DNA from 4 places in the Martelella soudanensis genome. Region 4 is predicted to be linked to each of the others. Evidence: riboswitches for the same ligand, from Rfam matches in the RefSeq annotation. Region 4 holds a riboswitch; each other region holds the start of a gene.
What was found. Region 4 has a riboswitch for thiamine pyrophosphate ahead of thiC (phosphomethylpyrimidine synthase ThiC). Riboswitches for the same ligand answer to the same signal wherever they lie in the genome.

Region 1 (2,197 bases), 2.0 Mb from region 4:
TGGCGGAAAGGCCAGCCCTGGGGCGGCGAGGAGGGCTCGCCGGGCGCCGCCGCCGCAACCACCAGGATACAGCCCCAGCCCGGCGGCCCGGTCTTTGTCGTGGGGCCGAATTTCAACGTCATCAAGCGCTATAACAATTCCACCAATTATGCGTTGGGCGTGGCATATCTCGCCGACCGTATTGCGGGCGCGGGCCCGCTGAGGGGCGGTTTCCCCGCAGACGGTTATGGTTTCACCGCCGATCAGCGCAAACAGCTGCAATCGCGGCTTGCGGCGGCGGGCTACGATGCCGGCGCCGTCGACGGCGTATTCGGCGACCAGACCCGCGCGGCGATCGCCGCCTACCAGCGGCAGAACGGGCTGAACGTCACGGGCGAACCGTCGATGGCTCTGCTGCTCAGGCTTCAGTGAGCCCGCGCCGACAGAGTGTACCCGACAGGCTTTTCCGGATATCGCGGGCTCCCGAAATTCCCGCCGCCGGGCATCGCGTACGCGCCATGCCATTGACAGAGGCCTGAAAGGCGGACAAAACCTGACTATTCCGAGGGGTGCATCATGCGATGCTGAGACGGCGCTGAGCCGGACCCTTGAACCTGATCCGGGTCATGCCGGCGTAGGAACGGAAAATTTGGCCGCTTCGCCATTGTGTTTCTCTTCTCCGCCGGTCTCCGTGATTGCAACATCCTGGAGATCGCACCATGAAGCCTTGCCTCCCGATGAGAACCGCAGGCCGCCAATGGCGCCGCCGTCTGGGCGACCGTTCATGCGTCAGGCCGTGCCGGCCGTGACCCGGGCTGCAACGGTCACCCGTCGCGCGGCCGGACGGCTTGCGGACGGGCTGGAAACCGCCCTCGGTCTGCTCGCCGCGGTTATCCTGATGGCGATGCTGGCACTTGTCATGGCCGGCGTCTGCCTGCGCTATGTCTTTCACACCGGCGTCATCGGCATGGAGGATCTCGGCATCTGGCTGAACATCGGTCTGATTTCCGCGGGCCTGCCATTGACCTTCTCCGGTCCGCTGTCGATGCGGTTCGACGGTCTCGCAAAGCGCTTGTCCGGTCGCGCGTCCGGGATGCTGCGCGTCGTGGCCGACGGCGTCAGCGTTGTCGCCGGGCTGATCCTCCTCGTCGGCGGCATCGGCGCGAGCCTCGGGCTTGGCGGCATGTCGCCGACGCTCGGGCTGCCGGAATGGGTCCGCTTCACCTTTCCCGCCTTCGGCGGTCTGGGGCTGCTCGCGCTGCTGTGCCTGCGCCGGCTGGAGCGGTCCGCCGGTTGGCCCCTGCTTCTCGCCCTCATCTTCGGCGGCGTTGTCTATGGGGCGGTCGGCCGACTTGCAATCGACGCCGGGCTGCCGGCAAGCCTGCCGCTGGTGGTTGCCGCCTCTCTCGGCTTGCTGGCGGGCGCGCCGCTCGCCCATGTCTTTCTGGCATCGTCCTATATCGCAATCGCCTTCGGGGCGCTGCAGACGGAACAGGCGATCATCGTCAATAGCGTTGCCGGAATGTCTAAATTCCTGTTGCTGGCGATCCCTTTCTTTCTCCTCGCGGGCGCGTTCCTGAAACTGTCGGGCGCGGCCGGCAAACTCGTCACATTCGCGGCTTCGCTGGTCGGCCATTATCGTGGCGGGCTGGCGCAGACGACGCTGTTGACCGGCGTTCTGTTTTCAGGAGCATCCGGCTCCTCCGTTGCCAATGCCGCGTTTTCCGCCTCGACGTTCCATCCCGAACTGGTGCGTCACGGCTATCCGCCCGCCCGCGCCGGGGCGCTTGTCGCCGCGTCCTCCGTTCTCGACAATGTCATTCCCCCATCGATCGCCTTTCTCATACTGGCGACGGCGACCAATCTTCCGGTTGGCGCGCTGCTCGTCGGCGGGCTGTTTGCCGGCCTGCTGATGGCCGCTTTTCTCGCCGTCGCCATAAGATTTGCGATGGCCGCCGCGAGCGGCGGGCCGCCGGCTTCGGCAACCATGCGCAAGCGTGCCGGGATCGCGGCCCTGCCGGCCTTCGGTCTCGGCCTGATCGTGGTGTTCGGCATTCGCCTGGGCATCGTCACGACCACGGAGGCGGCGGCGCTGGCGGCCATGTACGCGCTCATTCTGGCTGTGCTGTCCCGCCGCTCCGGGGGGAGCCTTGTCGCGGCCTTCCGCCAGTCGGCCGCCGAGGCGGCGGCGATCGGCCTGCTGATCGGTGCGGCGGCC
Region 2 (2,197 bases), 790 kb from region 4:
TTCCATCACTGAAAGGAAATAGTTTCGATCGATAAAGACGTCTTTCCGGGAATCCGGCATGGGTATGGCTCACCAAAAAGGGCTGACACACGGCGTTGCGTACCAGCCCATTATTAGCAAAGCCATTCAGCCAAAGAATGGCAAAATCATGGCAGGTTGCCACCTTCGCGCCGCAATATTTTCACATAGTTCGAAAACCGCGCGGCAGCGTTGATCAGGGACCCCGATCAGGCGGCCTTCACGATCTCGACCAGTTCGACCGCGAAGTTCAGGTCCTGGCCCGCCAGCGGATGATTGGCATCGACCGTGACTTCCCGCTCCTCGACCCTAGTGACGATCAGCGGCACGGTCTGGCCATCGGGCGTGCGCGCCTGAAGCTGCATGCCGGGGGCGACCTCGACCTCCTGCGGCATCGCGGAGCGCGGTACGACCTGCACCTTCTGCGGGTCGTGGGGGCCGTAGGCTTCGGTGGAGGCCACCTTCACATCGCGATTGTCTCCGACGGCCATGCCGGCGATCTCGCGGTCGAGGCCGGGGATGATCTGGCCGGCGCCCACGGTGAATTCCAGCGGCTGGCGGCCATCGGAACTGTCAAAGGTCGAACCGTCATTGAGGGTTCCGGTGTAGTGAATACGAACGGTATCGCCCGTTTTGGCTTCTGTCATTTCGTGTGCTCCTTCCTTTTGAACACTGCACGCTGGCCGCGATCGGCCGCGCCGTTTCCCGTTTCCAGAGTGCTTTCGCCCCTGAAGGATGAGCCGACACGCTTTGTTTTCGCATGACGACCGGCTTGGCATCCGGCAGGCCGGACCCGCTCTTTACCTAGTGCGTTTGAGCCGATTTTTCAAATCATGCGCCTCTTGAAATGCCGGGAGCGCCGCGATAGGTGTTGATGAGCTCTAACGGGGTGCGATTTTCGCTGAGAGGCCTGAGGCCAACCCGAAGAACCTGATCCGGCTAGCACCGGCGGAGGGATTAGAGGCGCAGGACGCCGTTTTCCCCTTCAGTCACGGAACACAAAGGAGGCGTCATGATCCATCGCTCAGCCATCGCAATTCTGGCGCTCGCAGCCCTTCCGGCCCTGCCGGCGGCAGCCCAGGAGGGCAAGGTCCTCACCGTCTACACCTATGAAAGCTTCAATGCCGAATGGGGGCCCGGACCGCTGGTGAAGGCGGCCTTCGAGAAGACCTGCGGCTGCACGCTGAAATTCGTCAGCGTCCAGGATGGCGTCGCCCTTCTCAACCGGCTGAAGCTTGAGGGGCAGTCGAGCCCGGCCGACATCGTTCTCGGCCTCGACAACAACCTGATCCACGAGGCGAAGGAAACCGGCTTTTTCGCAGACTCCGGGGTCTCGACCGAGAATACCGAAATTCCCGGCGGTTTTTCCGACGAAGTGTTCGTGCCCTTCGATTACGGCTGGTTCGACATCGTCTATGACACCGAAAGCATCGACGCGCCGCCGACCACGCTCGACGAACTGGTCAACGGACCCGCCGGCGAGAAGCTGGTGATCGAGGACCCGCGCACCTCCACGCCCGGGCTCGGCATGCTGCTGTGGATGAAATCGGTCTATGGCGATGACGCCGCCCAGCAGTGGAAAAAACTCTCCGACCGGATCCTGACGGTCGCGCCGGGCTGGTCGGAGGCCTACGGGCTGTTTACCAGCGGCGAGGCGCCGATGGTGCTGTCCTACACCACCTCGCCGGCCTATCACGAGATCGCCGAGGGCAGCGATCGCTACAAGGCGATCGATTTCAAGGACGGGCTCTATATCCAGATCGAGGTCGCCGGCATGACCGCCATGGCCGATGATCCCGCGCTTGCGAAATCCTTCCTCGAATTCATCCTGACCCCCGGTTTTCAGGACGCGATCCCGACCCATAACTGGATGATGCCGGCAGCCGCCACCACCGATCCGCTGCCCGCCGCCTTCGCGGATGCGGTCAAGCCCGAAAAGACCCTGCAATTTTCACCGGACGTGGTCGCCGAAAACCGTCAGAAATGGATCGATGAATGGCTGAACGCCATGAGCGCGCGGTGAGTGCGGCTGTTTCCGTCTCAAGCTTCGGGCAGCGCCGCGACACACGGCCGCGCCGCATAGCCCCCCAATCTTCTCGCCCCGGAGGGGAGAGATGTCGCGACAGCGACAGTGAGGGGCGAGTCCATCCCCGCGAACGCCCTCACAATCCGAAACGCT
Region 3 (2,197 bases), 1.7 Mb from region 4:
AGCGCGAAATTGACGTTGATGAGGGTGATGTCGTCTTTGGCAAGGCCGGCGTTTTCAAGCATCGTGGCCACGACCGCGTCCTCGATGCCCGCGACCGAAAAGCCGATCTTCCCGCCCTTCAGGTCGGCAACGGACTTGATCGGCCCGTCCGAAAGCACCGTCAGCGTGTTGAGCGGGGTCGAGACGAGTGTGCCGAAGCGGACGATATCGATGCCGGCCTCATGATCGAGATAGAGGTTGGGCTGGTAGTGAATGCCGATATCGACCTTGCCGGCCGCCACCATGCGCGGCACCATGGAAGGGTCGGACGGCGGGAGCAGTTCAACGTCGAGCCCCTGATCGGCGAAATAGCCGTTCTCTGCGGCAATCACCAGCGGCGCGTGGTCAGGGTTCACATACCATTCCAGGATCACGTCGAGTTTGTCGGCGGCACTTGCCAGTCCCGGCGCAAGACCCTGCGCAACGGCAAGGGCTGCGGCGAGCGCGAATTTCTTCAGCATGTCATTCTCCTATATGTTCGAGCCGGCCGCTCAATCCTCATGCGACCAGCGGGTGAAGAAGGGAGCGGCGAGATCCACCGCCTTTCGAAACAGCACGGCTTCGAGCGCCAGGATCAGCATGGCGGCGAACACGGTTTCGGTCTGCATGCGGGCATTGGCCTGGACCATGAGAAAGCCGAGCCCGCCGGCAGAGCCCACCCATTCGCCGACGACGGCGCCAAGCGGGGCCAGCGGGGCCGCGATCCTGAGGCCGGAAAACAGCTGGGGCAGCGCCAGCGGCAGGCGGATGAAGCGCAGCATCTCGAAATGCCCGGCGCCATCGAGCCTTGCCGCTGCCACCACTTCCGGATCGGTGCGCCGCAGTCCGTCGGCGAAACTGGAGGCGACGGGGAAGAACACGATGATCGTCGTCATCACCACCTTGGAAGCGATGCCGAAGCCGAACCAGAGCACCAGCATCGGCGCGATCACGAACACGGGAAAGGATTGCAGCACCACCAGCACGGGCCAGATGAAACGGCCGATCCGGGGAAAGGCCGATATCAAAATGGCCGCCGCCGCGCCGAAGACAGCGCCGATCGCAAAACCCGCCAGGATTTCCCTGAGCGTCACCAGCGCCTCTTCAAGCAGCATGGCATGGGCGGTGCCGATCTTTGCGAGCACGGCGAGCGGCGGCGGCAGGATATAGCGCGGCAGGTCGCCGAGAACGATGATCGCCTGCCAAAGCGCAAGGAGCCCGATCACGATCGTCAAAAAGGTGAGAACAGCCGAAAGGGTACGCTTCAATCCCGCTCTCCCCGGCATGGCCGGGCAGCGGAGGCGTCAATAGAGGCTGATTTTCTGGGCGTGTCGCTCAAGACCAAACTCCGTTCCTACGCCGGCATAACCCGGATCAGGTTCAAGGGTTCGGCCATCGGCCATCTCAGTGTTTTAAAAACACACCCCTCGGATGAGGCTATCTATGCCGCGCGGGGGGCGGAGGTCAAGAGCCACGGCGGCATAGACGGAAGTGCCCGCTAATATACCGACCAAAGCCCGAAAGGATTTGACAAGGGGGGCGGTTTCCATTTTCAACTTGTGGTTCAAGGCCGGCCGCGGTTTTTCAGCCGCGGTTAACAAACAGGGCCATATGCGTAAGGGGCGGCGACAGTCAGGATCTGCCGTCAGAGCGGAGGAAACTCGATGTTAATCGCCATCGTCATTGTGGCAGCGCTGTTCGGCATGCTCTTCGGTTTCGACCAGGGCGTGATTTCCGGCGCGTTGCCGTTCATCAAGCAGGATTTCACGGTGTCGGCCTTCATGGAAGGCGTGATCACCTCTGCCGTACCGCTCGGCGCGGTCGCAGGCACCATCCTTGCCATGATCACCACCGATCGGTACGGACGCAAGCCGATGCTGATCCTGGGAGCGATCATCTTTCTGGTCGGCTCGCTGATCTCCGCGCTTGCCTTCAACCAGTATGTCCTGACCCTTGCCCGCCTCGTGATAGGCGTCGGCATCGGCGCCTCGGCGATGACCGCGCCGATGTTTCTGGCCGAGGTCGCGCCGGCGCGCATTCGCGGCACCATCGTCTCGGCCTTCCAACTGATGATCACCATCGGCATCATGGTGTCCTACATGTCGGACGCGGCCTTCGGCGGGGCGGGCGACTGGCGCTGGATGATCGGCGTCGGCGTGTTCCCGTCGATCGTGGCGCT
Region 4 (2,197 bases):
TGCTCGATCAGCGTGTCGCGAAAGACCTCCCAGGAGAGTTCCTCGGCGATGCCGCCGACCTTCTCCAGCGCCTGGTAGAGCGGCACCGTGCCGATCGGCACGGGCGCGTTGCGGATGATCCAGTCGCGGATATTGTGGATGTTGCGCCCCGTGGAAAGGTCCATCACCGTATCCGCGCCCCAGCGGATCGCCCAGACCATCTTCTCGACTTCCTCGGCCATCGAGGAGGTGACGGCTGAGTTGCCGATATTGGCGTTGATCTTGACGAGAAAATTGCGGCCGATCGCCATCGGCTCCAGTTCCGGGTGATTGACGTTGGCCGGGATGATCGCCCGGCCGCGCGCCACCTCGTCGCGCACGAATTCAGGCGTGATGAAATCGGGGATTTCGGCGCCGAAAGCCTCGCCGTCCCGTTCTCGCGCCTGCCTTGCCGCCTGCCGGCCGAGATTTTCGCGGATGGCGACAAACTCCATTTCCGGGGTGACGATCCCGGCGCGGGCATAGGCCATCTGGGTAATGGCGCGGCCATTTTTCGCGCGCTTCGGTTGGTGCCGCACCGGAAATTCCGGCGTCAGGCGCTTGCCCTCGGCAAAGCCATTGTCCTCGGGCTTCACATGGCGGCCTTCATATTGTTCCGTGTCGCCCCGCGCGGCGATCCAGGCTTCGCGCGGACACGGCAGGCCGCGCTCGATGGCGATCTCGACTTGCGGGTCGGTAAAGGGGCCGGAGCTGTCATAGACGGTCACAGGCGGCTCGCCCGCCGTGGGGTGCAGGTCGATCTCGCGCATGGGAACGCGGATCTCGGGGTGGAGAACGCCCGCGTGCCAGACGCGGCGCGAGGCGGGCAGCGGGCCCGTGGTGACGGTTGGGAAAAGATCTTTCATTGGTTGGAGCCTCCAGTGCTCGAAGCGTGGAGACCCAGTTCCCGGTAATGAATGGAGATTGGCCGCGTGAAACACGCCGTAAAAGTCTCGGCCAAAGCCGCGCAGCCCGAACACCATCCCTACGCCAGTATGAACTGGATCAGGTTCATCGGGTCACTGCGCTGCGCGGACCTTTCGGACCGGCTATCAGAATCTCAGCCCCTTGTCGGGACCCCCCGGGTGAATGTGCCGAGATTGCGTTCCGACAGCCGCTTTGTCAACAGCCGTGCAAGTGGCTCGGTTTTCCGCCTCCATCTCTTCGGTGAACGCGCTGCCGATGTTGAGAGCGCGCCGAACCGGGCCGAAGCCGGTACTACTGCTCGATCGCCAGCGTCATGTTGACGGTGATATTGTAGGTGTTTTCGCCGGCAGCGATCGGCGGCGCGCCTTCCGCTTTCGCCATCATCACGTCGGCTCGAAACATCATCGGCTGCGGCATCGAACTCTGCTCGGAAATCGACATCACCTTGCCGAGCGTGACGCCGGCGGCCTCGGCGAGCGTTTCCGCCTTGGCAAGCGCATTGGCGACGGCCTCGCGCCGCGCCTCGTCTTCGGCCGCCGAAGGATCGCTGTTGGAAAACGAAATCCCGCCGCCGGAATTGACCCCGAGCTTGACCGCATGGTCGAGCACGGCGGAAAGCTTGGCGAGGTCGCGCACCCGCACATTCAGGCCGTTCTGCACCTCGTAGCCGACGATTTCGCTGGTCATCGTTCCGTCATCGGCCTTGACCTGCTGATAGCGCGGGCTCACCGAGAAATTGCTGGTCTGGAAGTCCTTCTCAGCGATGCCGTCCTGTTTCAGCGCGTCGATCACCTTCTGCATGGCGGCCGAGTTTTGCGAAAGCGCTGTCGCCGTGTCATCGGCCTGGCTGACGACGGAGAGCGAGACCGTCGCCATATCCGGCACCAGAGTGGCATCGCCATCGGCCGAGACATTGATGACGGCCGGCGGCTGGGTGCTGTCGGCGAAGGCTGCCGTGCCTGCAAGCGGCAAGGCGAAAAGCAGGCCCGCGGCGGCAATGCGGACAGGTAGGCGGACAGGTAGATTGGCCATGGAAATCCCTCCTTGAAATGTGCGTCCCCTCCTCTTGACCAGCAATTGTGAAGCCAATGCGGCGGGAACTTGCGATGCCCATCAATTTGGAGTAGTCGGAGGGTCCGCGCAAGGAACCATTGCCCGCGCGGACCGTCGCTGCCTGTCTCGGCCGCGGACAGGGCCTGTAGCTCAATGGTTAGAGCCGGCGGCTCATAACCGCTTGGTTGGGGGTTCGAGT

Region 1: another riboswitch for thiamine pyrophosphate. It lies ahead of HQ843_RS11960 (TRAP transporter large permease); the one in region 4 lies ahead of thiC (phosphomethylpyrimidine synthase ThiC).
Region 2: another riboswitch for thiamine pyrophosphate. It lies ahead of thiB (thiamine ABC transporter substrate binding subunit); the one in region 4 lies ahead of thiC (phosphomethylpyrimidine synthase ThiC).
Region 3: another riboswitch for thiamine pyrophosphate. It lies ahead of HQ843_RS10830 (ABC transporter permease); the one in region 4 lies ahead of thiC (phosphomethylpyrimidine synthase ThiC).

Annotation. Positions count from the first base shown of each region.
Region 1 is NZ_CP054861.1:2,509,485-2,511,681, forward strand. It holds gene HQ843_RS11955 (lytic murein transglycosylase) at 1-411, shown strand, start outside; TPP riboswitch at 535-637, shown strand; gene HQ843_RS11960 (TRAP transporter large permease) at 764-2,197, shown strand, end outside.
Region 2 is NZ_CP054861.1:1,309,648-1,311,844, forward strand. It holds gene HQ843_RS06315 (FKBP-type peptidyl-prolyl cis-trans isomerase) at 228-665, opposite strand; TPP riboswitch at 894-992, shown strand; gene thiB (thiamine ABC transporter substrate binding subunit) at 1,031-2,041, shown strand.
Region 3 is NZ_CP054861.1:2,257,969-2,260,165, forward strand. It holds gene HQ843_RS10825 (ABC transporter substrate-binding protein) at 1-497, opposite strand, end outside; gene HQ843_RS10830 (ABC transporter permease) at 531-1,286, opposite strand; TPP riboswitch at 1,353-1,456, opposite strand; gene HQ843_RS10835 (sugar porter family MFS transporter) at 1,683-2,197, shown strand, end outside.
Region 4 is NZ_CP054861.1:515,830-518,026, forward strand. It holds gene thiC (phosphomethylpyrimidine synthase ThiC) at 1-884, opposite strand, end outside; TPP riboswitch at 983-1,112, opposite strand; gene HQ843_RS02500 (SIMPL domain-containing protein) at 1,237-1,977, opposite strand; tRNA gene HQ843_RS02505 (tRNA-Ile) at 2,138-2,197, shown strand, end outside.